4 regions of the Streptomyces diastaticus subsp. diastaticus genome follow, and region 1 is predicted to be linked to each of the others. Evidence: riboswitches for the same ligand, from Rfam matches in the RefSeq annotation. Region 1 holds a riboswitch; each other region holds the start of a gene.
What was found. Region 1 has a riboswitch for cobalamin ahead of Sdia_RS18210 (ABC transporter substrate-binding protein). Riboswitches for the same ligand answer to the same signal wherever they lie in the genome.
Positions count from the first base shown of each region.

Region 2: another riboswitch for cobalamin. It lies ahead of Sdia_RS20015 (hypothetical protein); the one in region 1 lies ahead of Sdia_RS18210 (ABC transporter substrate-binding protein).
Region 3: another riboswitch for cobalamin. It lies ahead of Sdia_RS26380 (ribonucleoside-diphosphate reductase subunit alpha); the one in region 1 lies ahead of Sdia_RS18210 (ABC transporter substrate-binding protein).
Region 4: another riboswitch for cobalamin. It lies ahead of Sdia_RS10015 (SCO2321 family membrane protein); the one in region 1 lies ahead of Sdia_RS18210 (ABC transporter substrate-binding protein).

Region 1 is NZ_BLLN01000005.1:77,613-84,631, forward strand. Features, by position in the region: gene Sdia_RS29800 (ABC transporter ATP-binding protein/permease) at 1-1,702, opposite strand, end outside; gene Sdia_RS18205 (ABC transporter permease) at 1,699-2,685, opposite strand; gene Sdia_RS18210 (ABC transporter substrate-binding protein) at 2,750-4,279, opposite strand; cobalamin riboswitch at 4,398-4,578, opposite strand; gene Sdia_RS18215 (IS110 family RNA-guided transposase) at 6,258-7,019, opposite strand, start outside.
Region 2 is NZ_BLLN01000005.1:546,996-554,014, reverse strand. Features, by position in the region: gene Sdia_RS20020 (NACHT domain-containing protein) at 1-2,776, opposite strand, end outside; cobalamin riboswitch at 3,181-3,304, shown strand; gene Sdia_RS20015 (hypothetical protein) at 3,368-3,745, shown strand; gene Sdia_RS20010 ((2Fe-2S)-binding protein) at 3,790-4,494, shown strand; gene Sdia_RS20005 (GmrSD restriction endonuclease domain-containing protein) at 4,576-7,019, shown strand, end outside.
Region 3 is NZ_BLLN01000005.1:2,093,712-2,100,730, forward strand. Features, by position in the region: gene Sdia_RS26370 (carbon starvation CstA family protein) at 512-2,734, shown strand; gene Sdia_RS26375 (YbdD/YjiX family protein) at 2,731-2,973, shown strand; cobalamin riboswitch at 3,573-3,695, shown strand; gene Sdia_RS26380 (ribonucleoside-diphosphate reductase subunit alpha) at 3,835-6,204, shown strand; gene Sdia_RS26385 (ribonucleotide-diphosphate reductase subunit beta) at 6,204-7,019, shown strand, end outside.
Region 4 is NZ_BLLN01000003.1:352,183-359,201, forward strand. Features, by position in the region: gene Sdia_RS10000 (ABC transporter ATP-binding protein) at 1-962, opposite strand, end outside; gene Sdia_RS10005 (CbiQ family ECF transporter T component) at 1,024-2,157, opposite strand; gene Sdia_RS10010 (SCO2322 family protein) at 2,171-2,881, opposite strand; gene Sdia_RS10015 (SCO2321 family membrane protein) at 2,878-4,113, opposite strand; cobalamin riboswitch at 4,222-4,359, opposite strand; gene Sdia_RS10020 (glycosyltransferase family 4 protein) at 4,593-5,987, shown strand; gene Sdia_RS10025 (class I SAM-dependent methyltransferase) at 5,981-6,715, shown strand; gene Sdia_RS10030 (prenyltransferase/squalene oxidase repeat-containing protein) at 6,712-7,019, shown strand, end outside.

The sequences.
Region 1 (7,019 bases):
CCACCGTCTCGTCGGCCAGTTCGCCGGCCAGGCGCGCGTCGTGGGTGATGAGCAGCAGCGCCGTGCCGTCGCTCATGAGGTCCCGCAGGCTACGGGTGAGGAGCGCGGTCGTGTGCTCGTCGAGGCCGCTGGTGGGTTCGTCGAGGACGAGCAGCCGGGGGCGCGTGACCAGGGCGGTGGCCAGGGCCATGCGCTGCTGCTGTCCACCGGAGAGGCGGTGCGGGTGCCGTCGGGTGAGCGGTCCGTCCTCGGGGAGCCCAGCGGAGCGCAGGGCCCGCCGAACGTCTTCGGCGGCAGCAACTCGGCGGCGGCGCCGCACCGAACCGGCGGGTGACGCATCCCGGCTGTGGTGGAGCGCGGCGAGCTCCCGCAGGACCGCTCCGACGCGTCGGGCCGGATCCAGGACGGAGGCGGGGTCCTGGGGCAGGTGGGCGACGGTTCCGGCGCGGGCGGCTCGCAGCTCGCGCGGTGACAGGGCCAGGAGGTCGGTGCCGTTCAGGCGGACGCTGCCGGTGAGGCTGAGGCCGGGGTGGGTGAGGGCGAGGACAGCCAGGCCGAGGGTGGTCTTGCCGCTGCCCGAGGGGCCGACGAGGGCGAGGCAGCGGCCTTGGCCCAGTTCCAGAGAAACGTCATGGAGAAGCGTGGCGCCGGCGGATGTGCGGGCCGTGAGTCCGCGGCAGACCAACAGGGGCTCCGCTGCGGGCCCCGGCGCGAGCTCGTGGTCAGGACGGACGGCGCCGGGGGCGAACCCGCTACCGAGGGCGGCCCCGGGGTGGAGCGCACGGGCCGTCTGTGAACGGGTGGTCGCCGAGGCGCGATCCGTGGCGGCCGGGTCGGCACCGCCGGCCTTCGGAACTGTGCCGGTGAAGATCTGGGCGCGTCGGGTCCGGCCCAGGAGACGGTCCGCGGTGAGGTTGCCGCCGACGGCGAGGGAGGTGAGCAGCACGGCCGGGACGAGGACGGCGTACGGCTGGAGGAACAGGGCCTCGGCGTTGCGCTCGACCAGGACGGCCCAGTCGGGTGCGTCGGTGGGCAGGCCGAGGCCGAGGAAGTTGGCGGAGGCCAGCAGCGCGAGGATCATCGTGCCGCGGTTGCCCGCGTCCGTGATCAGCGGTGCGCCCACCCTCCGCAGGACGTAGCGTCCCTGGATGTGGTGCCATGGCGCGCCCTGCATCCGCATAGCCTCCACCGCCGTACGGCACCCGGGGGCGAGGGCCGTGGCGCGCACCAGGCGGGTGACGGCCGGTACCTGTACCACCGCGGCGATGACGACCAGCGTCGTGGCGTCCTGGTGTCCCGAGGCCGCCAGCGTCATCACGAGCAGGAGGGCGGGGAAGGCCAGCAGCACGTCCAGGCCCCGCATGACCGTCTCGTCGGCCCAGCGGCGGCGGGTCCCGGCCGCGAAGAGACCGAGCGGCAGGCCCACCGCGCCGGCGGTCAGGAGCGCGGCCAGCGTCATGGCCAGCACGGAGCGTCCGCCGCTGAGGACGAGCGCGAGAACGTCCCGGCCGAGGACGTCCGTGCCCAGGACATGGCCCGCGCCGGGCGGCAGGAGCGGTGCGGCGTCGGGTGCGGTGGAACCGGCGAGGCCGGGTCCCAGGATGGCGAGCAGCACCGGTACGCCCAGCAGTACGAGGGCGAGTCCGTCCAGGCACGCGGCGCCGAGGCGGCGCGGACGGGGGCCGGGCGGGGAGACGGTCACGCGCGTTCCTCCCGTTGGGGGGTCAGGCGGGCCGCGGTCAGGTCGGCGAGGAGGTTGACGGTCAGCGCGGTCGCCGCGAACAGCAGGGCGTAGCCCTGGACGGCCGGGATGTCGCGGTCCTGCACGGACTCGACGAACCCGGTACCGAGGCCACCCACGGCGAACAGCGACTCGATGACGACGGTGCCGCCGAGCAGTCCGTCGACGCAGCGTGCCAGTTGCTGCACGGAAGGGGCGAGGCAGCCGGGCAGGACGTGCCGGAGCACGATCGTGCGCTCGGGCAGGCCGAGCAGGCGCAGGTGGCGGACGACGGGACCGCCCGTCTGCGCCGCCACGCCGATGCGGATCTGCCGGGCGAGGTCGCACAGCTGCCGGGCGACCAGGACGCCGACCGGCAGGATCAGGACGGCCGGTTCGGTGAGGATCTCGGAGCCGCGCAGTCCGGCGGCAGTGGCGGGCAGCAGCCCGAGGCCGACGCTGAGCCAGGCGGTCAGCAGCAGACCGAGGACGAACTCCGGTACGGCGTGCAGGGCGAGTGTCGAGGCGTTGAGTACCCGGTCCGCCAGGGAGCCCTCGCGCAGTCCGGTCAGCAGGCCCAGCGCGAGGGCGAGCGGGACGAGGACCGCCAGCGCCGCGCCGGCGAGGACCGCCGTCGCCGCGAACCTGCTGCCGATCTCGTCCGTGACGGGCAGGCCGGTGACCAGGGAGTGACCCAGGTCGGCGTGACCCAGGTCGGACACCCAGTGGACGAACCTGGTCCAGGCGGGCTCGTCCAGCCCGAGTTCGGCGCGGGCCAGGCGCTGCTGTTCGGAGGTGCCCTGTTCGCCCAGGACGGCATCCACGCTGTCACCCGGCAGCAGCGAGGTGAGGACGAACACGGCGACCAGCACGAAGGCTGCCTGGAGCATTGCCGTCGCCGTCCGGATCAGCGTGTAGCGGGCGGTGCCCGAGAGCCGGCGGCGGTGTCCGCGTGGGGACCGCAGGCCGGCGTCGGGTGGAGTTCCGGGCGACTTCTGCGGCGGGTACCGCGTCACGTACGACGCGCCCTCAGCCGAGCTTCACGCGGTCGAACCGGGCCCAGTCGCAGGAGTTGGGCGGCGCGGCCCGCAGTCCGGTGACGGCGTCGCTGTGGCCGATGTTCCAGTCGCTGAAGGCCCACACCAGTTGGCCGTCGCGGTCCCGGGCACGGCGCTGGGCGCGGTCGAGGAGTTCCAGGCGGGTCTTCTCGTCGCGGGTGGCGGTGGCCTGGGCGAGCAGACGGTCGAAGGTGGCGTCCTCATAGCCCATGAGGTTGTTCGCGGCGTCGCTGCGCAGCCGGGACCGCAGGTGAGTGACAACGGGGAGGGTGGCCGTGCGGCTGTGGAAGGCGACGCCCTTGTCCTTGACCTCGCCGAAGTAGGTGGCGGCGGAACGGACGTGCGGGGTGACCTTCAGGCCGATGTCCTTGAGCTGGTCGGCGATGAGGGCGGAGGCGTTGCGCCAGGTGGGGTCGGCGTCGCTCGTCTCCAGCGCGACCGTCAGTCCCTCGGCGCCGGCCGCCTTGACGAGGGCACGGGCGCGGTCGACGTCGCGTTCGCGCGGGGGCGGGTCGTCGGGGTAGGCGCGCAGCCCCATACCGAAGAGGTCGTTGCCCACGGTGCCGTGGCCGGACAGGGCGACCTCGACCAGCCGGTCCCGGTCGAGTCCGAGGGTGAACGCCTGGACGAGACGGGCGTCGTCGAAGGGGGCGCGGGACAGGCGCAGCAGGACGGCCTGCATGGTGCTGAGCCTGCTGCGCAGGACCGCGAGCCCGTCGCGGTCGCCGACGCGGCTCGCGGAGGCCGCCGTCAGGTCGTGGGCGTAGTCGACCTGGCCGGACAGCAGGGCGTTTAGGCGGGCCCGCTCGTCGTTGACGGGCACGAACTCCAGTTCCTCGATGCTCGGTCCGCCGTCCCAGTGGTCGGCCCAGGCGGTGAACAGGGCCTTGCCGCCGGGTGTGAAGGAGCCGTACCGGAAGGGACCGGAGCCGACGGGCTTCGCAAAGTCCTTGGTGTCCTTCGGGACGATCTCGGTGCCGGGGGCGCCGAGGGCCGCCGGGAACTCGAAGTCCGGCCCCTGCAGAACGAGAGTGAGATCCCTGCCCTTGGCGGTGCTCGCCTCGAAGTCGACGCCGGAGAAGAGCTGCTGGGCGGCGGCTCCGGTGGCCGGGTCGGCTATGCGCCGGTAGTTCCACAGGACGTCGGCGGCGGTGACGGGGCTGCCGTCGTGGAAGCGGGCGTCGGAGCGCAGCCGTATCGTCCAGCGGCTGCCGGACCGGTCGCTCTCCCAGCGTTCGGCGAGCCGGGCCTGCACGGACATGTCGTCCTTGTACGTCAGCACGCTGTCGTACAGCGCCTTGGAACGGGCCTGGTCGACGAAGAGCGGCGCGATGTGCGGGTCGAGGGTCTCCTGCGAGCCGCCCGCGCTGAAGGCGGCGCGCAGCCGGCGGCTGCCCGACGAGCCGCCGTCACCACCGGAGGAACACCCCGCCAGGAGGGTTCCGGCGGCGAGGGCTCCCGCCCCGGTGAGCAGGCGACGGCGCGCGAAGGAGGGTGTCATGGTGTGCGGGGCCTTCCCCTGGTCGCCGGACGGGTCCCGGAGGGAGGCACTGCGCAGGCCGCGCGGCGGGCCCTGACACGCATCGTGAACCTCTTCCTGAGGAGTCCACGCCCCCGGACGGTCGGTGAAGCGACGGGCCAGTCTCCTGGCTGCCGGATCACCGCTCTCCCCGCCTTCCGGCCATACGGCCGTGGGGCATGGGGTTCGCTCCCCGGTCACAGTGGCGGGACCGCGCCGGATTCGCACCGGCTTCCTGGTTCCCGTCGCTCATGTGTACGGCCCGCATTATGCCGGACGCTTCTGCCGACTCGGACGGAGCCCTGGTCGGCTCGGACGTCGCGGAATCGTGGACGTTCCGGTCCCGCTCGGTACCGGCCGAGCGCCGACCGTTCACCATCCAGGTGTCGGCCTCCTCATCGATGACCGGCGCTTCGAAGACTCGATGCCGCCGTACAGAGCCGAAAGATCGTCCACGAGCGGTGGGAGCCCTCTGGGACTTCTCTGGGACTTCCGCTCCATCAACCGGCACGAGCGTGCAACAGTCGAAAGGTCATTCGCGCAGGTCAGCGGGGCGCAGCCCCCTAACGCAGCAGGTCACAGGGTTGCCTGGTCTCTTCCGGGATCTGACGAGCAGGAAGCAGCAGCTCCGCCCTGAGCGTCGCCCGCCCTCGACGCCGCATCGACACTCGCCATCCGGACGGGGTCTGACCTGTCCAGCAGGCCTCCTGACGCCTCATCAGATCGAGCGCCATTCCGGCGTCAAGATATCGCCCGTAATGCCCACACCGCACATAATACGCACGCGCAAAACCGCAGGTCGGGAGCCCATCGCGGCCGGTTCAAGGATTGCGACACACTCCACGTGGCGGGGTCGGCGAGAACAGGTCGGCCCCGCGCCCGCGGGGATGCTCCGTGCCAGAGGTGTGACCTGCGGCGGGGCTTGCCGGCCACAACGTGTCCTCTCCGCTCGAGCGGAGGTACCCCGTTGATGCCGTGCCCCGAGGATGACGATGCCCTCTCCAGCGTGAGCGGAGGAAGTCCGCATCAGGACCTCGGCTAACGAGCTCGTGCACGGTAAGCGGTGAGACGTCGGACACCTGATCGTCGATCATGGTCATGTGGTGGGAAACGCGTCTCGTGCAGCAATCATCAGCGACCGGAGGGTCGCGGGCCTGTCGGCTGACGTGGTTGCTGAACTCGTATCTCGGTCGCTGCTCAGCCGGCGATTCGGCGCGTCCGGTCGGTGTCGGCGGTGCTCCCGGAGTCGGCGGCGCGGGCGGCGCGGTCCTTGCGTGCCTTGAGGATCGCTCCGGCGCGGATAGTGTCGGGGTGCTTGGTGCGGGCGGCCTGCTGGCGCGCGGCTGCGGCGGCTTCCTGGGCGGGGCGGAAGTGGTGCTGGGGTTCGCGGCCGGCTTCGCGGAGTTGGCGCTCGGCGGCGGCGTGGATGGCGGGGTCGGTGAGCTGGGGGTGGTGGTAGGCCTGGTGGGCGGCGAGGGTCTCGCGGTAGCCGGCGGAGGCGTTCTCTCGGGTGCGGGTCGGTCCGCGCGATGTCGGAGTGGGGCGGGCCTCGACCTGGGCGGGGTCGATGGCGCGGGCGTTGGGGTTGAGGACGCGGATGGGTTCTCATCAGGGTGCCGGCAGCGTGGTTGTTGGCAGCGTTGGTGAGGGAGACCGGCCATGAGGCGGGCTTGGGTGGCGTGGGAGGGGCTGGTCGCGGTGATGTCGAGGCGGCCGGCGTCGGCGTCGAAGGAGGTGGCGGTGGTGTGGCGGGCAAGAGCGGGGGCGACGGCGGCGGCAATGTCCGGCCCCTGGTCGCAGATGGTGCCGCCGGAGGCGGGGGCGGTGTAGCCGCGTTCGGCGAGCGTGCGCTCGATGGCGGTGCCGGGGCCGAGGGGCTCGCGGCCGGTGCGGGGGGGGTGCCTCTATGTCGTTCGTCAAGGCATCCCTGCCGGATTTGGGGTGGTTCGTGATGGTGGGGTTATGCGGCGAGTTCAACGTCCTTCGGTGTCCGGGATTGGTAGAAGGTGCCGTCGCGGAGCATGGCGAACAGGACGCTGATGCGCTGGCGGGCGAGGCGGAGGAGGGCCTGGGTGTGGGTCTTGCCGCGGGCTCGCTGGCGGTCGTAGTAGGCGCGAGAGACGGGATCGGCGTTCATGCAGGCGAAGGCGGACAGGAACATCGCCCGTTTGAGTTGCCGATTGCCGCCTCGGGGTGCGTGTTCGCCGTGGATCGAGGTTCCCGACTGCTTCGTGGTGGGGGCGAGGCCGGCGTAGGAGGCCAGGTGGGCAGCGGTGGGGAAGCTGGTGCCGTCGCCGACGGTGACCAGCAGGACAGCGGCGGTCCTGACGCCGACGCCGGGCATCGACGTCAGGACCGGGGAAAGAGGGTGGGCCTCCAGCAGCGTGTTGATCTGGGCTTCCATCGCCCTGCGCTGGGTGTGGACGGCGGCGAGCGAGGCGGCCAGGGAGGGCACGACGATATCGAGGGTGCCGGTGCCCGGGACGACGACGGTCTGTTCGTCGAGGGCCTCGAAGATGTCGTCGATCAGCCGCTGGGCCATGCGCGGCGCCTTGGGCCGGATCAGTTCGACGAGTCTGCGGCGGCCGGCTTTGCGCAGGGCGGCCGGGGAGCCGTGACGCTCCAGGAGCCAGGTGACGGCCTGGTGGTCGAGGCGCGGGCCCAGAACACGTTCCAGGCTGGGATGGAACTGAGTGAGCAGGCCGCGTATCCGGTTGCTGGT
Region 2 (7,019 bases), 470 kb from region 1:
GCGGGAGGGGTGCTTCGTCAGGATCGTTGAGGCGCAGGGTGGTCAATGCCGGCCAGAACTCGCGAAGTGGCGTGAGGTCGGTGACGGTGCTGGGAACGCCCAGGTCCTCGAGCGGCGCCGTGGTGGGCAGCGCGTCGAGGTCACGGCAGGTCATTCCGTCACCCACGAAGAGTTTCCGGAGACCGGTGAGCGCGTTCAGGCAGTGGTAGTCGCTCATCCGGGGGAGTTGCCGCAGGAGCAGCTCGCGGAGGGGTAACTCCACGACGGGGGAGAGATCGGCGACCATGGGGCCGTCGATGAGAGAGAGACGGCCCAGGTGGCGGTACGCCTGGAGAAAGTCGAGGTGGGTGAGGCGCTCACAGCTCAGTGAGAGCTCCTCGATGTTCTTGTCGCACAGCGCCCGCGTGATCTCAGGGCCCGTGAAGGGTCCGAACAGTGCCACGTAGGGGTGGGGAGGGAAATGCGAGAAGGCCGCGAGTTCGGTGTGCGTGCGCACCAGGAGGTGTGGTCTTCCTTCCAATGAAAGGCCGGACAGAATGGCCTTCTGGTACCTCGCGTGGTCGAATTCGCCCCATTCGCTGAGTATGACGTTCCTGACGTTCGGGGAGGGATGGTCCCGGTACTCGGCAAGTTTCGGCAGAGCCGTGTCGGTTCCCACCAGGGCGGCCGCGCAGACGACGGCCGCCGCCTCGTGCTCGGTCAGCCCCTCCGGGCCCGGGAGGAGTTCCAGGGTCACATGCCCCACCTCGGCCAGCGCCTTCGCCTCGCTGTAGGTCCTGGGCGGCAAAAGAGCTGCCGCGCGCAGTTCCACCTCCTGGCGCACTTCTGGATCCAGTTCGGTGGCGTGTTCCAGGCAGGCGGCGGCGAGAAGATGCAGCCGGACACGGTGTCGGCCCACCTTGTCACCGCGCCTGAGCAACTGGGTGAGCAGGCGCCCGCGTTCGTGGGGCCTGCCGTGTGCGACGGCCATGCGGACGACGTCCTCCCACTGGTCCAGGTGGGCGTTGCGTACGAGGAGGGAGAAGTCGCGGTGTTCGATGACGGCCCTGGCAGCGAGATAGTCCTGGAAGGTGCGGTGCACGAAGTCGACCACACCCTCGGCGGGCTCACGGAGCAGGCCGGAGCGGGTCAGCAGACGCCGGTACACCTCCTCGGCGGAGGACGCGGTGACCACCGCGCGGTTCATGGCGGGCAGGGTCTGGTCGATGAGAGCGATGGCGTCCTCCCGGTCCATCTGGGAGTGGCCGTTGCGGATCAGCCAGTAGGCCAGCCTTTCCAGAAGCAGAACCTGGGACCTGTAATCCATCTGCACGCCGTCGTCGATGCTCCGCTGCAGGTCGCGCCGTTCCAGCAGCATGCGTAGACCCGCCTCGTACAACTCCTCGCGTCCTCGGGGCAGAAAGCCTCGGCTGGTCCGGTGCAGGGCGCAGATCAGGGCGCACATCAGGGGGTTGGTCGCCAGCCTTGAGAGGTCCTGCCTGCTGCGGACGGTCGCGATCAGGCGGTCGGCCTCCTCCTGAGCGTTTCCGGCTGCGGCATGCCAGCGGTTGATGAAGGTGGTGACGTCCTCACCGTTCATCGGCGTCAGGGAGAGTTCGTGGAACTCGTCGGCGCCCAGCCAGTTCTCGCGGACCGCCGAGGGCCGTGCGGTCACCAGCCAGACGTTGCCGGGGAACTCGCGGAGCAGGTCGCGCAGCCATCGGCGCGTGCCGTCCCGCTGCGATTCCGGTACCTCGTCGATGCCGTCCACCAGAAGCAGGGCGCGCCCGGCGGTGAGGACGCGCTCCGCCCACCCGGACGGCGCCGTGTGCGGACACCCGACCGCTGTCAGGAAGTCGGAGGGAGTGGGGAGTTCCCGCCCCGCACGGGTGAGAGAGCGCAAGGGCAGGACGAACGGCACGCGTCCGAAGAGGTGGGCCAGGTCTCTGCTGGGGCGGCGTTCAGCGGTGGTGACGGCCAGCCACTGCACAAGAGTGGTCTTGCCGGCACCGGCGACACCGCGCAGCAACACCCTCTCCCTGCCCGCGAGAGCCTGCTCGGCCCGCTCTGGCCGGTCGGCCGGCCGGCCGTGATCGGCTGAGGCTTCGGTATCCGTCCGCTGCGTCTTGCCGTCCACCGCCTCCAGGCTCAAGTAGGCGTCGTCCAAGGGCCAGTCGTCGTCCACCTCGATGCCGAAGACGGTGAGGCGCCCGTGCCGCTGGACCAGGTGCCGCCGATAGCGCTCCTCGAAGCCGGCGTCCTCGGTGTACCGGGTGGGGAGACGTTGCGTGAGTGAGTCGATGGCCTCGACCAGGCGCCGGGTCTGTCGGGCCTCCTCCACCAAAGTGCGGGCCACGAACGTGGAACGCCTGGTGAAGAAGTCGATGATGTGCAGGCAGGCCACCTGGAGCAACTGGTCGTGGAGCTGATCGGCATCCTCGGACAGAAGGTCGTGTGGCCTCGCGCTCAGAGTGGCCGCCAGCTTCTCAGGCCCGAGCGCCACGGCCTGGACGTCGTCCATCTCCAGGTCACCGAGCCGGTACAGGGAGAGCGCCAGGGACCGGACCACGGCCTCGTGTTCGCCGGGCGCGGGAGTGTCATGAGGTCCAGCCGCTGCCACCGCTCGCTCCAGCAGCCGCCACACCAGCTTCTCGAGATCGTCGACGGTCAGTGCGCGCTTCTCACCCCGGAAGGAGACCAGCGAACCGATCCGCACCGGTTCGGCCACCAGGCCCGCGCCTGGCTGCTCCTTCCGGAAGAGTTTCCTGACCAACGGGGTGATCGCAGCCGACCCCACCCGTAAAGCCACCGTTCCGGCATCCACATTCCCACCTCCGGTCAGAGCGTAAGGGAGTCCGCCCGCCCCTTCGCCCGTCGTCGTCGCGCGGGACGGCTGTCAGCGCTCGCGCGTTCCGCTCGGGGGCCGTCCGGTGACCGCCGGTGCCGTGTGTGAGGCCGCCAGGGAGTTGTCCTCGACCGACCTCGGGTGAGGGATCATGGTCGGTTGACATGTCGCCATGAACCACCCGGGAGCGAGTGGTCCGGGAGAGCCCGTCCGCGCAGCCCCTGGCTGTTTCCGGCGAGGCGTCCTCGCACCGCTCCGGCGTGTACCCCGGCGGCCGCGCACTCACCTACGTCCCCCGGCGGACGGCGGACCGGCCGGGATGGAAGGATGAGGCGCAGAAAGGCGACGGCGGAACGAGGAAGCCGGTGGAAATCCGGCGCGGTCCCGCCACTGTGATCGGCGAGCGAGCCCCGCACACGACCACTGCCCTGACCGGGTGGGAAGGCGCGGGGTGGGCGACGACCCGAGAGCCAGGAGACTCACGCGGTCGCCTCCTCGACACCACCCCGGGGCGGATCTCCCCGGAGAGAGGAACGATGCCGTATGCCCGCCGCCACCGTCCCGCCCAGCCGGGAACCGGCCCCCTGCCGGGTCGTGGTCTGCCGCGACTGCTGCTGCGGTACCGCGAAGGTGCCCGGAATCGACCACGCCGCCCAGACCGCGCGGCTGCGTGCCCAGGTGCCGGTACGGGTCTCCGACTGCCTCGACGTGTGCGAGCAGGCCAACGTCGTCGTGGTCCAGCCTTCCGCGCAGGGCCGGGCGAACGGCGCCCGGCCCGTCTGGCTGGGACTGGTCAACGACCCTGAGGCCACCGAGGACATCGCCGCCTGGGCACGCGCCGGCGGCCCCGGCGTGGCTCCCCTGCCGGACATCCTCGACCTCCACACCGTCACGCCACCGCGACGGCGAACGGCCCGTTGACAGGCCAGGGCGGGCGGCCCGGCGCGTACCCGCTCGCGTCGGGCCTGCCCGCCGACGCCCGGGCCCCGGCCGGCGCTGTCACCGCCGCACTGGCCGAAGTGGCCGGGCTCGGCGGCTTCTTCGTCCTGCGGGCCGGCGGTCCGAACGAGGGCTGGCATCCGCTCGCCCGTTCCCACGCCGCCGGATGCACCGACCTCGTCGCTGCCGTGGCGCGCCGCCACCGCACCCGGGAGCCGCGCGTCGGCGTCTCCATCGCCCAGCTCGGCCACGCGGCCCGCCTCTGGTCGCCACTCCTGGCCACCGCCGTGCTGCACGGCATCGTGCTGGACCTCACGGAACTCCAGCGGGCCGACGAGGGCCCCGCGCTGCGGCTGCCGCGTCCGGCCGGCTGGCGCGTCGACAGCCTGGACGCCACCGCCGCCGACGCCCTGTACGCGCAGGCGGCGTCGCACCTGCTGGGCCTGGCCGACGGTCTGCGCGTCAAGATCGCTCCGCGCCTGCTGGACGGCAACTCCGCCTCGGCGCTCGCCGAAGCAGCCCGCGCCGTGCTGACGGCCCGCCCCGGAGCGCACGGCCCGCTCACCGCCCTCACGACCAGGCTCCTGGTTACCGGACACCTGGCGGGAACCGGCACGCTCACCACCCCCGGCTTCGCCTTCCGCCGCCGCAGTTGCTGCCTCTACCACCTCGCGCCGAACGGCTCCCCGTGCGGCGACTGCGTCCTGGCGAGGGGCGCACCGGAGAGGTGACGCGTGCGGGCGTTCCGGTCGATCACCTCGCGCCGTGGGCGAGAATGGCGCCTCGGCGCATCGGTCGGGGAGGGTACGCGCGTGCACGCTCAGGAAACCACGTTCAGCAAGCTCGTCCAGGGGGAGCAGCAGTTCCAGGTCCCCCTGTACCAGCGCACGTACAGCTGGCAGCGGGAAGAGCTGCGACAGTTGTGGGCCGACGTGCTCGAGACCGTCGAGGACCGGCAGCAGGGCGGCGCTGCCGGCGGGCACTTCCTCGGGTCGGTGGTGCTGGCTCCCGAGCGGGTCGCGGCCGGGGGCATGCGGCGCTGGCTCGTGGTCGACGGCCAGCAGCGGATGACCACACTCATGCTCGCCTTCACCGCTCTGCGCGACCAGTTCCGTGGCCGCGGGGAGGAGCGGAGGGCGGCGAAGATCAACGACCTGCTCCTGGTCAACGCCTATCAGGACGGCCTGGACCGTTACCGGCTGCTGCCGACCCAGGCCGACCGGGAGGCGTTCACCGCCTGCCTGGACACCCTGCCCAAGGCCGGTGGCGCGGGGAACGTGGGTGCCGCGTACCGCTTCTTCGGCGCGGTGCTGGCCGACGGCGCGGAGAGCGGCGGGGCGGTCTGGCTGGACGCCGTGGAATCCGTGCTGGGCGGCTGCCTGTCCATCGTCGCGATCACCGCGGCGGAGGGCGACAACGTCTACCGGATCTTCGAGTCGATCAACAACACGGGTGTGGGACTGAGCCAGAGCGACCTGCTGCGCAACTACCTCTTCATGTACCTGCCCGCCAAGGGGGAGGAGGTCCACCGCAAGTGGTGGCTGCCCATGCAGGAGCTGCTCGGCCCGGACAACCTCGAACTGCTGGTCTGGCTCGACCTGGTCGTCGCCGGCAACAGCCGGGCCCGCCAGGGCGACATCTACCGGGACCAGAAGAAGCGCCTGGAACCGCTGGTCGACGACGAGGAGGCGCTGGCGGGCGAGATCGTCCGCCTCGCCGTCCGCGCCGAGCGGCTGATGCGCGTCGTGGAACCCGCACGGGAGCCGCACCCGCGGATGCGTACCGTGCTGGAACGCCTGGCTCGGTGGGGTGGCCAGGTGCACTATCCGCTCGCCCTGCACCTCCTCGACCTGATGGACGAGGGCCGCGCCACGGCCGAGGACGCGGCGGCCGCGCTCGCCTACGCCGAGAGCTACATGGTGCGCCGGCTCCTCGCGGGCCTCTCCACGACGGGCAGCAACCGGGTGTTCATGGAACTCCCCAGGGAACTCGGCGAGGACGGCTCCCCGGCCGAGGCGGTGCGGCGCCTGCTGTCCCGCCACCGCACCGGCCCACGGGCCTGGCCCGGTGATGACACCGTCCGGGAGGCGATCCGCACCCGCCCATTCTACAAGAGCGGCCGTGCCGGCCAGCGCTTCCAGATCCTGCGCAGGCTGGAGGAGAGCTACGGGTCGAGCGAGCCGGTCGACTACGCCCTGGCGAACCTCACCGTCGAGCACGTCCTGCCGCAGCGCCCGGCCCAGCAGTGGTTCGACCTGCTGGCCGAGGAGGCCGGCGACGGCGAGAGCCCCGAGGAACTCCACGGCCTGCTCGTGCACACGCTCGGGAACCTGACCCTCACAGGGGAGAACGCGAAGCTGTCCAACCACCCGTTCCGCCGGAAGCAGGAACTGCTGGACGCCAGTGCCCTGCGGATGAACCAGCGGATCGCCGCCGAGGAGCGGTGGGGGCGCGCGGAGATCGCCGCCCGGGCCGAGGAACTGGCGGATCGCGCCGTGCGGCTGTGGCCGGGACCGCTGGAGGGGATCGCCCGGGCCGACGACGAGTGGGCGGGATGGCGGGAGCTGCGCGACATCCTGTCGGCCGTGCCGGCCGGCACGTGGACGTCGTACGGCGACCTGGCCGCGGCCATCGGCACCAGCGCCGTCGCCGTCGGGAACCACCTGGCCGCCAGGACCGGTCTGCACTGCCCCTACCGGGTGCTGACCGCGGGCGGACGGATCGCGGGCGGTTTCCGCTGGGGCGACGACCGGTACTCCGGCGACCCCGTGAAAATACTGGAGGCGGAAGGGGTTCCCTTCGACGGCAACGGGCGGGCGAGCAGAGCGCACCGCCTGACCGCCGCCGACCTCGCCGTGCTGGTGGGCCGTGAGGCGTCCGAGGAGAGTGTCCCCGTGCCGGCGGCCCGAAGCGCGGAGCAGGGTGGGCCGGGCGCGGCCGCCCGCTTCCAGGCGCTCCTCCGGGACCACCAGCCGCCCGAGGTCGTCGAGGGTGTGCTGGCCGTGCTCCGGTCCTGGGAGGAGTCGGGCGGCCACCACGTCTACGGCAAGGGCAACGAGACCAGTTGCCTCCCGATGGTGGAGGGCCGGGGACCGCACGGGCCGCGTGCCCTGTGGCCGGTCGCGCTCTACCCGGTGAGCGGCACCGTCGAGGTGGTGTTCCAGCACCTCAAGCGGCGGCCGCCCTTCGACGACGAGCCGACACGCCGTGCGCTGTTGGAGCGGTTCAACGCGGTGGAAGGCGTCGACCTGGCGGA
Region 3 (7,019 bases), 2.0 Mb from region 1:
CGCGGGCGACCGCCCGGAAGGGCCGGCCACCGCGGGTACGGACGGAAGGGCGGCACCCCTCGGCGAGGGGTGCCGCCCTTCGCCGTGCCCGGCGGGCGAGCGGCGCCGCGCCTGGCGCGAATTCGCCCGTCGCTCTCCCACCACCCGAGGGAGACCCCTCGCCCCGCACGGCCCTCTCCGGCCGATTCGCTCGTACGTGTGTGCTCTTTCGTGCATGACCCACGGGTGGCGGCGGGTACGCACCCACCACCCGAGGAGCACGGCAGGGGGCGGTCGAGGAAGGGTCGCGAGGGGCGGGAGCAGCGCCTCGCGGAGGACAAATACGCGGCGAGGCGTGCTTAAGGGACGCGGACGCGGCGGTCCCGGCGGAAGGTTGTGCCGGATCCGGAGTCGTTGCCGTTCCGATACGCGGACAGGGGGTGCCAAAGCCCGGACCGGTCGCCTACATTTCCGACGCATTGCAGGAGTTCAGCGCAGGTGGGTCCACCTGCGCTCATGTGAGGGGACCATCATGGCCGAGCCGGCTCCACCCGCCTCCGGAAACCGGAAGCTGTCCGCCAAGTCCATCGCCGTCTGGACGCTGGTCGCCGTGGTCGGCGCCATCGCCTGGAGCGTGCTGGCGCTCTCCCGGGGCGAGGAGATCTCCGCCATCTGGATGCTGGCGGCGGCCCTCGGCTCCTACGCCATCGCGTACCGCTTCTACGCGCGCTTCATCGCCAACAAGGTCCTGAAGGTCGACAAGGACCGGGCCACGCCGGCGGAGCGCCTGGACAACGGGGTCGATTTCCAGCCGACCGACCGCCGGGTGCTCTTCGGCCACCACTTCGCGGCCATCGCCGGAGCGGGTCCGCTCGTCGGCCCGATCCTGGCGGCACAGATGGGGTACCTGCCGGGCACCATCTGGATCGTGGCGGGCGTGATCTTCGCCGGCGCCGTCCAGGACATGGTCACCCTCTTCTTCTCCACCCGCCGCAACGGCCGTTCGCTCGGCCAGATGGCCCGGGACGAGATCGGCCCGGTCGGCGGTGTCGCCGCCCTGATCGCGGTCTTCATGATCATGATCATCCTGCTGGCGGTGCTGGCCCTCGTCATCGTCAACGCGCTGGCCGGTTCGCCGTGGGGGGTCTTCTCCATCGGCATGACCATCCCGATCGCCCTCTTCATGGGCGTCTACCTGCGCACGATGCGCCCGGGCAAGGTCACCGAGGTCTCCGTCCTCGGCGTCGCCCTCCTGCTGCTGGCGATCGTGGGCGGCGGCTGGGTCGCGGAGTCCTCCATGGCGGACTTCTTCACCCTGGAGCCGGGCACCCTGGTCATCTGGATGGTGGTCTACGGCTTCTTCGCCTCGGTGCTGCCGGTCTGGATGCTGCTCGCCCCGCGTGACTACCTCTCCACCTTCATGAAGGTCGGCACCATCGTGCTGATGGCGGTCTGCGTCGTCATCGCGATGCCGACGCTGAAGATGGACGGCGTCACCTCCTTCGCGACCAGCGGCGCGGGCCCGGTCTTCTCCGGCTCGCTCTTCCCGTTCGTCTTCATCACCATCGCCTGCGGCGCGCTCTCCGGCTTCCACTCCCTGGTCTCCTCGGGCACCACCCCGAAGATGGTCCAGAAGGAGACCCAGATCCGGATGATCGGCTACGGCGCGATGCTCACCGAGTCCTTCGTCGCCATCATGGCGATGATCGCCGCCTGCATCATCGACCCGGGCCTCTACTTCGCCATCAACTCCCCGGCCGGTGTCCTCGGCGACACGGTCAACAGCGCCTCGGAGGCGGTCGCCAACCTCGGCTTCACCATCAGCCCGGACCAACTGGCCCAGGCGGCGAAGGACGTCGAGGAGGCCTCCCTGCTGTCCCGCACCGGTGGCGCGCCGACCTTCGCCCTGGGCATGGCGGAGATCTTCGCGTCGGCACTCGGCGGCGCCGGGATGAAGGCGTTCTGGTACCACTTCGCGATCATGTTCGAGGCGCTCTTCATCCTCACCACCGTCGACGCCGGGACGCGGGTCGGCCGCTTCATGCTCCAGGACACCCTGGGCAACGTCTGGAAGCCGATGCGCCGCGTCAGCTGGTGGCCGGGCGTCTGGCTGACCTCGGCGGTCGTGGTCGGCTGCTGGGGCTACTTCCTCTGGGTCGGCGTGCACGACCCGCTGGGCGGCATCAACCAGCTCTTCCCGCTCTTCGGTATCGCCAACCAGTTGCTGGCCGCCGTCGCGCTCGCCGTCTGCACCACGCTGCTGATCAAGTCGGGCCGCCTCAAGTGGGCCTGGGTGACGGGTGTCCCGCTCGTCTGGGACGTGGCGGTCACGCTCACCGCGAGCTGGCAGAAGGTCTTCTCGGACAACCCGGCCATCGGCTTCTTCGCCCAGCGCGCCAAGTACCAGGACGGCATCGACGCGGGCGAGGTGCTGGCTCCGGCCAAGTCGATGAGCGACATGCACACCGTGGTGACCAACTCCACCGTGGACGGAGTCCTGTCGATCGTCTTCGCGGTGCTGATCATCATCGTCCTGGTCGACGCGGGCCGCGTCAGCTACAACGCGATCCGCAGGCCCGAGTCGGTCAAGATGGCCGAGGCGCCCTTCGAGCAGTCGAAGATCGTCGCCCCGGCGGGGATGTTCCCCACCGCCGAGGAGAAGGCCGAACTGGCCCTGGTCGGCGCCGGGGCCCCCGTCTCGGCCGACGACGGCGCCGGCGACGCCCCCGCCGGGCAGGGCGGCGGCAAGGCATGAGCGGCGAGGCGGCCCACCGCCCCGGCCGCCTTGGCGTCCTGGCGCACCGCCTGCGCGCCGGCGCGCGCTGGATCGGCTGGTACGTCCGGGAGGTGTCGGGCGAGACGGCGTACGAGAAGTACGCCGCGCACCTCCGGCGCCACGACCCGGACGCCGAGGTGATGACCCGCAGGCAGTTCGAACGCAGCCGCATGGACGCCCGCGAGGCGGATCCACGGGACGGATTCCGCTGCTGCTGACCGCACGGCGAAGCCGCCGGCCCTCCCGGGGTCGGCGGCTTCGCCGTTTCCCGGCCTGACCGGGGCGGTACGCGCGAAGGCCCGGCGGACGGTCCGGCCGGTCTCCGGCGAGGGGGCACGGCCTCGGGCCCGGACCGGGGCGGGCCCTTTCGACGGCACCGGGCCGGCTCCCCTCGTCTGGGCCGGCTCACGCCCCCGGCCAGGACCGTGCCGCACCGCCGGCGCCCCACGTCCACCGCCCGAACCGAGTCGTCCCCTCGTCCAGCCCGGACCGCGTCGCACCGCCCTGTCGCCGGCCTCGCCCTCGGGTACCGTCACGCGGCCCCTGGCACCCGGGCCCGGAGCCCGTGCGCGTACGCTCTCCGAGGCCGTCGCGCCGCTTCACGCGCTTCCGGGAGGCGTCCCGCGCGGGCTCTACCGGAAGGCGCCGCCCAGGGCCTTCCCGGTGCTGCTCCCGGGCCCTTCCGGCGGGCGTCCGGGCCCTGTCCGAGGGGTCCTCCGCCCGGTTCGGGCATCCGGTACGGGTGGGTCGAATGGCCCACCTCACGGCACACCCGACACAAGATATGGGGCCGCTTCCCGAGCGCGGCACAAGATGTATGCTCATGCTCGCTGTCGCCGCAGGGGAATCCGGTGGAAGTCCGGAACTGTCCCGCAACGGTGTGTTGGTGCGCTTCTGCGCGCCCGCGAGTCCGAGGACCTGCCGACGGCGCACCCCGGCCGTCCGGCCCGGGTGCCGATGTCGTCCGGGCCTCGTGGAATGGGCTCGCGGACGCGTGCGGAGCCGTGTGCCCCAGAGCCCGGCCGCCCGTCGTATCCGCTGCCCTCCGCGTGGCTCCGTGCCGAGCGAGGGAGAGCTTCATGACCATCGCGCCAGCCGATCCGTCGACGGCCGAGGTGCGGGCCGAGGAGATCCAGGGCCCCGGGGGCGCGCTGCTGCGTACCCTCACCGACCTCACCGCGGATCTCCCCGACACCGACCCCGGCCGGGTCGCCGCCGCCGCGCTCCGGGGCCGCAACGCCGCCTCGGACGAGGCCGAGCTGCGGTCCCTCGCGACGGAGGCCGCCGCCGGTCTGATCTCCGAGGACCCCGCCTACTCGCGGCTCGCCGCCCGCCTGCTGACCCGCACCATCGCCGAGGAGGCCGCGGGCCAGGGCGTCACCGCCTTCACCGAGTCGGTCGCCACCGGCCACCGCGAGGGCCTGATCGCGGACCGCACCGCCGCTTTCGTGACCGCGCACGCCGAGCGGCTCGACGCCCTGGTCGATCCGGCGGCCGACGACCGCTTCGGCTACTTCGGCCTGCGCACCGTGCACAGCCGCTACCTGCTGCGCCACCCGCACACCCGCCAGGTCATCGAGACACCCCAGCACTTCATGCTGCGCGTCGCCTGCGGACTCGCCGCGGACGAGTCGGTCCAGGCCCTCGACGAGGTCGCCTCGCTCTACCGGCTGATGAGTGCCCTCTCCTACCTGCCCTCCTCCCCCACCCTCTTCAACTCCGGCACCCGGCACCCGCAGATGTCCTCCTGCTACCTGCTGGACTCCCCCAAGGACGAGCTGGAGTCGATCTACGACCGGTACCACCAGGTCGCCCGGCTCTCCAAGCACGCCGGCGGCATCGGCCTGGCCTACTCCCGCATCCGCGCCCGGGGTTCGCTGATCCGCGGTACCAACGGGCACTCCAACGGCATCGTGCCGTTCCTCAACACGCTCGACGCCTCGGTGGCCGCCGTCAACCAGGGCGGCCGGCGCAAGGGCGCGGCCGCGGTCTACCTGGAGACCTGGCACGCCGACATCGAGGAGTTCCTGGAGCTGCGCGACAACACCGGGGAGGACGCCCGGCGCACCCACAACCTCAACCTCGCGCACTGGATCCCCGACGAGTTCATGCGCCGGGTCGACGCCGACGCCGACTGGTCGCTCTTCTCCCCCTCGGACGTCCCCGAGCTGACCGACCTGTGGGGGGCGGCCTTCGACGCGGCCTACCGCGCGGCCGAGGCCGCGGGACTCGCCAAGCGGACCATCCCGGCGCGTGAGCTGTACGGCCGGATGATGCGCACCCTCGCCCAGACCGGCAACGGCTGGATGACCTTCAAGGACGCCTCCAACCGCACCGCCAACCAGACGGCGCTGCCCGGCCACACCGTGCACTCCTCGAACCTCTGCACCGAGATCCTGGAGGTCACCGACGACGGTGAGACGGCCGTCTGCAACCTCGGCTCGGTCAACCTCGGCGCCTTCGTCACCGGCGGCGCCCTCGACTGGGAGCGGCTGGACGAGGCGGTGCGCACCGCCGTGGTCTTCCTCGACCGCGTGGTCGACATCAACTTCTACCCGACCGAGCAGGCCGAGCGCTCCAACTCCCGCTGGCGGCCGGTGGGCCTGGGAGCCATGGGCCTCCAGGACGTCTTCTTCCAGCTCCGGCTCCCCTTCGACTCCCCCGAGGCCCGCCGGCTCTCCACCCGGATCGCCGAGCGCATCATGCTCACCGCGTACGAGACCTCCTGCGAACTCGCCGAGAGGAACGGGCCGCTGCCCAACTGGGACCGCACCCGCACCGCTCAGGGTGTGCTCCATCCGGACCACTACGACACCGACCTGGCCTGGCCACAGCGGTGGGAGGCGCTGCGCGCCCGGGTCGCGCGGAGCGGCATGCGCAACGCGCTGCTCCTCGCGATCGCCCCGACGGCCACCATCGCCTCGATCGCCGGTGTCTACGAGTGCATCGAGCCGCAGGTCTCCAACCTCTTCAAGCGCGAGACCCTCAGCGGCGAGTTCCTCCAGGTCAACTCCTACCTGGTCGAGGACCTGAAGCGGCTCGGCGTCTGGGACGCGCGGACCCGCGAGGCGCTGCGCGAGGCCAGCGGTTCGGTGCAGGGCTTCGCCTGGGTGCCCGAGGAGCTGCGTGCGCTGTACCGCACCGCGTGGGAACTGCCGCAGCGCGGCCTGATCGACATGGCGGCCGCCCGGACCCCGTTCCTGGACCAGAGCCAGTCGCTGAACCTGTTCATGGAGACGCCCACCATCGGCAAGCTCAGCTCGATGTACGCGTACGCCTGGAAGAAGGGGCTGAAGACCACGTACTACCTGCGGTCCCGTCCGGCCACGCGGATCGCCCGCGCCGCCGGCGGCTCCGCCACCGCCACCGTCCCGGCGCAGGCGGCCCCCGAAGCGGATGCCGTCGCCTGCTCCCTGGAGAACCCCGAGTCCTGCGAGGCATGCCAGTAATGACCACCCCCGACACCACCCCGGCAGCGAACGCGCACACCGTGGGCACGGCGAAGAACCTGCTCGACCCCGGCTTCGAGCTGACCCTGCGTCCCATGCGGTACCCCGACTTCTACGAACGCTACCGGGACGCGATCAAGAACACCTGGACCGTCGAGGAGGTCGACCTCCACTCCGACGTGGCCGACCTGGCGAAGCTCTCCCCGGGGGAGCAGCACCTGATCGGGCGGCTGGTCGCGTTCTTCGCCACGGGTGACTCGATCGTCGCCAACAACCTCGTGCTCACCCTGTACAAGCACATCAACTCCCCCGAGGCGCGGCTCTACCTGAGCCGGCAGCTCTTCGAGGAGGCCGTGCACGTCCAGTTCTACCTGACGCTGCTCGACACCTACCTGCCCGACCCGGCGGACCGCGCGGACGCCTTCGCGGCGGTGGAGAACATCCCCTCGATCCGCGAGAAGGCGGAGTTCTGCTTCCGCTGGATGGACTCGGTGGACAAGCTGGACCAGCTGGAGAGCCAGGCGGACCGCCGCAAGTTCCTGCTCAACCTGATCTGCTTCGCCGCCTGCATCGAGGGGCTGTTCTTCTACGGGGCGTTCGCCTACGTGTACTGGTTCCGCTCGCGCGGGCTGCTGCACGGGCTGGCGACCGGCACCAACTGGGTCTTCCGCGACGAGACGATGCACATGAGCTTCGCCTTCGACGTGGTCGACACGGTCCGCAAGGAGGAGCCGGAGCTGTTCGACGACAGGCTCCAGGAGCAGGTCGTCGCGATGCTGAAGGAGGCGGTCGAGGCGGAGCTCCAGTTCGCCCGC
Region 4 (7,019 bases), on a different contig from region 1:
TCGGACCCGTGCCGGGGCCTGCGCCCCGGGCCGAGGAGCCCGCGCAGCAGGGCGCGGCGCCCCTCGCGCCGCGGAGCGGGCAGATCACCGGAGAGCTTCGGCGGGGCGGCCGGCAGCGGTACCCCGCCCGGCGGCGGCACCGGCACCCCGGCCAGCCGCTCACGCAGCCCGGCCGCCCGGCGGCGCGCGTCGCGGACGGTCAGCGGCAGCGGGACCCAGCCCGCCAGACCGCCCAGCGCCACCACCGGCGGGCGGACCGGCGAGACGGCCAGGACCTCGGCCGGGGGCCCGGTGACCAGTGCCGCGCCGGGGGCGGCCAGCAGGGCGACCCGGTCGGCGTACTGCACCACGCGCTCCAGCCGGTGCTCGGCCAGCAGGACGGTGGTCCCCAGATCGTGGACGAGGCGCTGGAGCACCGCCAGCACCTCCTCGGCGGCGGCCGGGTCGAGCGCCGAGGTCGGCTCGTCCAGGACGAGGACCGCGGGATGCGGGGTGAGCACCGAACCGATCGCGACGCGCTGCTGCTGGCCGCCGGACAGGGTGGCGAGCGGGCGGTCGCGCAGATCGGCGAGGCCCAGCAGATCGAGGGTCTCCTCGACGCGGCGGCGCATCACGCCGGGGGCGAGACCCAGGGACTCCATGGCGTAGGCGAGTTCGTCCTCGACGGTGTCGGTGACGAAGTGCGCCAGCGGGTCCTGGCCGACCGAGCCGACCACGTCGGCGAGTTCACGCGGTTTGTGAGAGCGGGTGTCGCGGCCCGCGACGGTGACCCGGCCGTGCAGGGTGCCACCGGTGAAGTGCGGCACGAGGCCGTTGACCGCTCCCAGCAGAGTCGACTTGCCGACCCCCGACGGGCCGACGAGCAGCATCAGCTCGCCCTCCTCGACCGTGAGGTCCACCCCGCGCACCGTCGGCCCGGGCGCACCGTCGTACCGCACCGAGACGTCCTCGAACCTGATCACACCGCACCTCCAGGAGAGCCCTGCCACCGCACCACCGCACCGCCGCCGACCACCCCGCCGCTCACGTCCCCTCCGAAGGCCGGGGTGCCACGAACGCCGGGACCAGTCCCAGCAGCACCACCGCCGCAGGCCACAGGGGCAGCTCCGGGGCGGCCAGCGGCACCGTCGGCGGGTCGAGCTGCTCCGGCGCCAGCGAGCCGAGCCGGACGAGGAGCGCGGCGACCGCCACTCCCGAACCGGCGACCACCCAGGCACGCACCCCCCACCGGTCCGGCCGGTACCGGCTGCGCACGCTCCGCCGCCCGCCGAGCCACAGCCCGGCCAGTGCCGCCGCCAGCCCGAGCGCCAGCACCGGGACGCCGAACCCGCCGCCCTGGTCGGCGAGGAGTCCGTACGTGCCGAGGCAGACGCCGATCAGGCCGCCCACGGTCAGTACGGCGGTGGTGCGCCGGACGGCGGACGGGACGGCGGCGGTCCGGCCGTACCCGCGCGCGTCCATCGCGGCGGCCAGCGCGACCGACCGCTCCAGCGCCCCCTCCAGGACGGGCAGCCCGACCTGGAACAGGCCGCGCAGTCCCCGGTCCGGCCGGCCGCGCAGCCGCCGGGCCGCGCGCAGCCGGCGGACGTCGGCGACCAGGTTCGGGGCGAAGGTCATGGCGACCACCACGGCGACGCCCGCCTCGTACAGCGCGCCCGGCAGGGACTTCAGCAACCGCGCCGGGCTGGCCAGCGCGTTGGCCGCACCGACGCAGATGAGCAGGGTCGCCAGCCGCAACGCGTCGTACAGCGCGAACAGCAGCCCCTCGGCGGTCACCCTGCCGCCGAGCCGCACCCCGCGCGCCCACTCCGGCAGCGGTACCTCGGGCAGGGTGAACAGCACGTGGGTGCCCGGCACCGGTGAGCCCAGGACCATGGCGAAGAGCAGCCTGATGGCGATGATCACCAGGCCGAGCTTGACGAAGGCGCCGTAGCTGCGCGCCCACGGCGAGCTGGTGCGGCGCGCCGCGACCACGTACCCGGCGACGCCGATCAGCAGGGCCAGCAGCAGCGGGTTGCGGGTCCGCGAGGCCGCCGCGGCCAGCCCCAGCGCCCACAGCCACCACGCCCCGGCGTGCAGCGCGTTGGAGCGCGTCGCGAGCGGGGCGAGCAGTGCCGGGCGTAGCCGGCGGGCCTGCTGAAGAGGGCCGTGCGCCATCGTGACCAGCCGCTCAGCCGCGCCGGCGGCGGGACTGCCAGAAGGCCGCCACGCCCAGCACGGCCACCGCACCGCCCCCGACGAGGAGCCCGGCCGAAGGACCGCCCCCACCCGGAGCGGAACCGGAGTCCGCCTCCTCGGTTCCGGGGGAGGCGTCGGAGGACGCCTCGGCGGACGGCTTGCCCGCCCCCGGGACCTGCTCGCCGCACCCGGCCGCCGGGTAGCCGTCGATGGCGCAGAGCATCGCCGAGGAGTCGTACCGCAGCGGCGGGGCGACGGCCGCCAGCGCGTCGGCGGTACTGGCGTCCTCCTCCACGCTGGCACAGGCGGTACGGGGCTTCGGCGGGCGCTCGCCCCCGGGGGCGTCGGCAGCGGTGCCGAAGTCGAGGACGAGCGCGATCCGCTTGCGCCCCGCGCGCTCGTCGGTGTCCTCGCAGATCTTGGCGAAGGCCGCCTTCGAGCGGGGCGCGGCGGAGTCGTCCGCCTCCGCGCTCACCGCGAACCGGAACCCTTGCACCGAGCCGTCGTCCGGGCGGAGCTGGGCCGGTCCCTGGGTGGCGTAGCTCCACGTGGAGCCCTCGCGCTCCCAGAACGACCAGTACCGGTACCCGGCGGCCTGCGCGGGTGCCGCCAGGAGCACGGCCGCCAGCAGGCCGAGGAGCAGCGCGAACCCCGCCCGCAGGGTGCGGCGGGCGGGGCGGGACGCGGCGAGGCCGGGGGTCACTTGCGGCCGGACTTGTTGCGCAGGCTGATCATCAGGCCGACGCCCGCGCCGACGAGCAGGCCGACCCCGACGATCCACCAGACGCTGATCTGCGGGCCGTCCTCGTCCGCCGCCTGCTTCGCGGAGTCCTCGGCACTGGGCGTGTCCTCCGCGGACTTCGGCGCGGGGCCGGTGGCGTTCAACCCGGCGACCAGGTCGGTTCCGCCGAAGGAGCGAGGGTCGGTGCCGGTGGCGTGGGCGGTCAGGACGAGCTGGGCCCAGGCGGACGGGCCGGACTGCTTCGCCCAGGCCGGGCCGTTCTTCTCCAGCCAGGCCAGCGGCTTCTTCGCGGCGTCGGTCAGCCCGGCCGCGTGGAGCGCGGTCACCGCGTCGGCGGTGTTGCCGGTGTCGGGCTGGTCCTCGGCGCCCGGCATGGCGGAGGTCAGGTGGCCGTCCTTCTTGAGGACGTCGGCGAGGTGGGCGGCGCCGTTGGCGGCGGCCGCGCGGGCGTCGGCCGGCTTCTCGCAAGCGGTCTGCGCGGCGGACTCGCCCTCCGTGACGACGAGGGAGGAGCCGAGGCCGCCGAGGACTCCGGCGGCGGTGGCGTCCTCGTTGGCGGTGAGGTCGCCGTTCTTCTCCGGCTGGAAGGCGAAGGCCCCGCCGTCGGCGCACTTCAGGCTGAGGCCGAGCAGGGCGTCCTCGGGGGTCTTGTCCTTCTTCGAGGTGACCGTGTCGGCCTTCGTGCCGGTGGCGGCGAGGGCGCCGACCACCAGCGAGGTCGAGTTGGTGTCGGTGTCGCCGCCGGGCACGTACCCCCAGCCGCCGTCGTCGTTCTGCGCCGCCTTCAGCCAGTCGACGGCCTTGCCGACCGCCTCGTCGTGGCCGCCGAGCGCGGCGAGCGCCTGCACGGCGGTGGCCGTCTGGTTGGTGTCGACCTGCGTCTTCGCGTCGCAGTCGGACGACGGGTCGGCGCGGAACGGGGCGAAGGAACCGTCCTCACACTGCTGGCCGGTCAGCCAGTCGACGGCCTTCGCGGCCGGCTCGACCCCGGCGGTGTGCTGCGCGAGCAGCGCGAGGGACTGGCGGTAGACGCCGTCGTAGGCCGGGTCGCTGTCGCCGTACAGGCCCGAGGGCAGCTTCTTGACGGACGGGGCGGGGGAGTCCTCGGCGACGGCGGCCGGAGCGAAGGCGGCCGACGCCGCCGTCAGTGCGGTCAGCGCGGTGAGCGCCAGGGCGCTGCGACGGACGGTCATGGGTGGGAGCCCTCTCCTGAAGGAAGCCGGGCACGGGCGCACGCAAGCGCCGGGCTCCGGCTCCGTATGCCTCGACGGTGCCGGCCGCCGGAGGTCTCCGGCGGCGTGAGCCGGTCATGAGTCCGAGGAGGCATTCCGGCTGTGCCGGCCCGACTGGCGGGCGGCTCACGGCTGCGGGTCAGCGCCGGATTCCCACCGGCTTCCCCTCACACGGTCCTGACGACGACCCGGTCACTGTACCGGTGCGGGCGGACCGTGGGCCGGGGCCGCCGTCCGGGCGGTCGCGGGGGCCGGGAGCCCGTACGGCGCCCCGGTCCCGGCCGTGGTGCGAATCACCTGTTCCGGGGGTCCTGAACGGGCTACCTGCCGGTAGATTCGATGCTTCGTGAACGATCAAGACCGACCGCGCCGAACTTGTTGCGGATCGGAGTCCCGGCGTAACCTCCCGGGACGTCGGGCTGGCAGAAGGGGGCCGGGTAGTGACCGCTGAGGCCATGGAGGCGGACCCCGCGCGACAGGAACCCGCCCCGGAACCGGCCTCGGGCGATCGATCCGCGGACGAGGGCCGGCCCCTGCGCATCGCCCTCCTCACCTACAAGGGCGACCCCTTCTGCGGCGGTCAGGGTGTCTACGTCCGCCACCTCTCCCGCGAACTGGCCCGCCTCGGCCACCACGTCGAGGTCATCGGTGCCCAGCCCTACCCCGTCCTCGACGAGGGTGTCGAGCTGACCGAGCTGGCCAGCCTCGACCTCTACCGCCAGCCCGACCCGTTCCGCACCCCGGGCCGTGGCGAGTACCGCGACTGGGTGGACGCGCTGGAGGTCGCCACCATGTGGACCGGCGGCTTCCCCGAGCCGCTCACCTTCAGCCTGCGCGCCCGCCGTCACCTCGCGGCCCTCGCCGGGCGGTTCGACGTGATCCACGACAACCAGACGCTCGGCTACGGCCTGCTCGGCGGTGCCCGCGCGCTCGGCGCCCCGCTCGTCACCACCGTGCACCACCCCATCACCGTCGACCGGCAGCTGGAGCTGGCCGCCGCCGGCTCCTTCACGCGCCGCCTCTCGGTCCGCCGCTGGTACGGCTTCACGCGGATGCAGAAACGTGTCGCCCGGAAGCTGCCCTCGGTGCTCACCGTCTCCGGTACCTCCCGTCAGGAGATCGTCGGCCATTTCGGCGTCCGCCCCGAGCGGGTCCACGTCGTCCACATCGGTGCCGACACCGACCTCTTCTCGCCCGACCCGTCCGTCGCCGAGGTGCCCGGCAGGATCGTCACCACCTCCAGCGCCGACGTGCCGCTCAAGGGCCTCGTCCACCTGGTGGAGGCGCTCGCCAAACTCCGCACCGAGAACCCCGACGCCCACCTGGTCGTCGTCGGACGCCCCGCCGAGGACGGGCCCGTCGCCCAGGCCATCGAGCGGTTCGGCCTGACCGGCGCCATCGAGTTCGTCAAGGGCATCAGCGACACCGAACTGGTCGACCTGATCCGCTCCGCCGAGATCGCCTGCGTCCCCTCCCTCTACGAGGGGTTCTCGCTGCCCGCCGCCGAGGCCATGGCCACCGGCACCCCGCTGGTCGCCACCACCGGCGGCGCCATCCCCGAGGTCGCCGGGGCCGACGGCGACACCTGCCTCGCCGTGCCGCCCGGCGACGCCGGAGCCCTCGCCACCGCCCTCGGCAGGCTCCTCGCCGACCCCGGGCTGCGCCGCCGCCTCGGCACCGCGGGCCGCGCCCGCGTCCTCGCCAAGTTCACCTGGCGCCAGGCCGCCCTCGGCACGGTCGCCCACTACCGCCAGGCCATCGCCGGGAGCCCGGGCCGCCCCGCCGCCCCGGCCACCACCGCCCGACCCGACCGCGAAAGCAGGTCCACGTGCTGACCGTCGACTTCACCCGCTTCCCGCTCGCCGCAGGCGACCGCGTGCTCGATCTGGGCTGCGGCGCGGGCCGCCACGCCTTCGAGTGCTACCGGCGCGGCGCGCAGGTGGTCGCGCTGGACCAGAACGCCGAGGAGATCCGCGAGGTCGCCACCTGGTTCGCGGCGATGAAGGAGGCCGGTGAGGCCCCCGCCGGAGCCACCGCCACCGCGATGGAGGGCGACGCCCTCAACCTGCCCTTCCCCGACGAGTCCTTCGACGTCGTCATCATCTCCGAGGTGATGGAGCACATCCCCGACGACAAGGGCGTCCTCGCCGAGATGGTCCGCGTGCTCAAGCCCGGCGGCCGCATCGCCGTCACCGTGCCCCGCTACGGACCCGAGAAGATCTGCTGGGCTCTCTCGGACGAGTACCACGAGGTCGAGGGCGGCCACATCCGCATCTACAAGGCCGACGAACTGATCGCCAAGATGCGCGGCGCGGGCCTCAAGCCCTACGGCACCCACCACGCGCACGCCCTGCACAGCCCCTACTGGTGGCTCAAGTGCGCCTTCGGCGTCGACAACGACAAGGCGCTGCCGGTGCGGGCGTACCACAAGCTGCTGGTCTGGGACATCATGAAGAAGCCCGCCCTGACGCGGGTCGCCGAGCAACTGCTCAACCCGGTCGTCGGCAAGAGCTTCGTCGCCTACGCCACCAAGCCGCACACCCCGACGGCGGCCGCCAAGTGACGTCGCCCCGGACGGAGCACCTGGTCCTGCCCGGGGTCCTCACCGAGCAGCAGGCCCGCGCCACCGTCGCCGGCCTGCTCTCCGTGCAGCGCGCCGACGGAGCCATACCGTGGTTCCGCGGGCACCACCTCGACCCGTGGGACCACACCGAGACCGCCATGGCGCTCGACGCCGCCGGCGAGCACGAGGCCGCCGCGCGCGCCTACGACTGGCTGGCCCGCCATCAGCTTCCCGACGGGTCCTGGTACGCCGCGTACGCCGACGGCGTGGCCGAGGAACCCACCGACCGGGGCCGTGAGTCCAA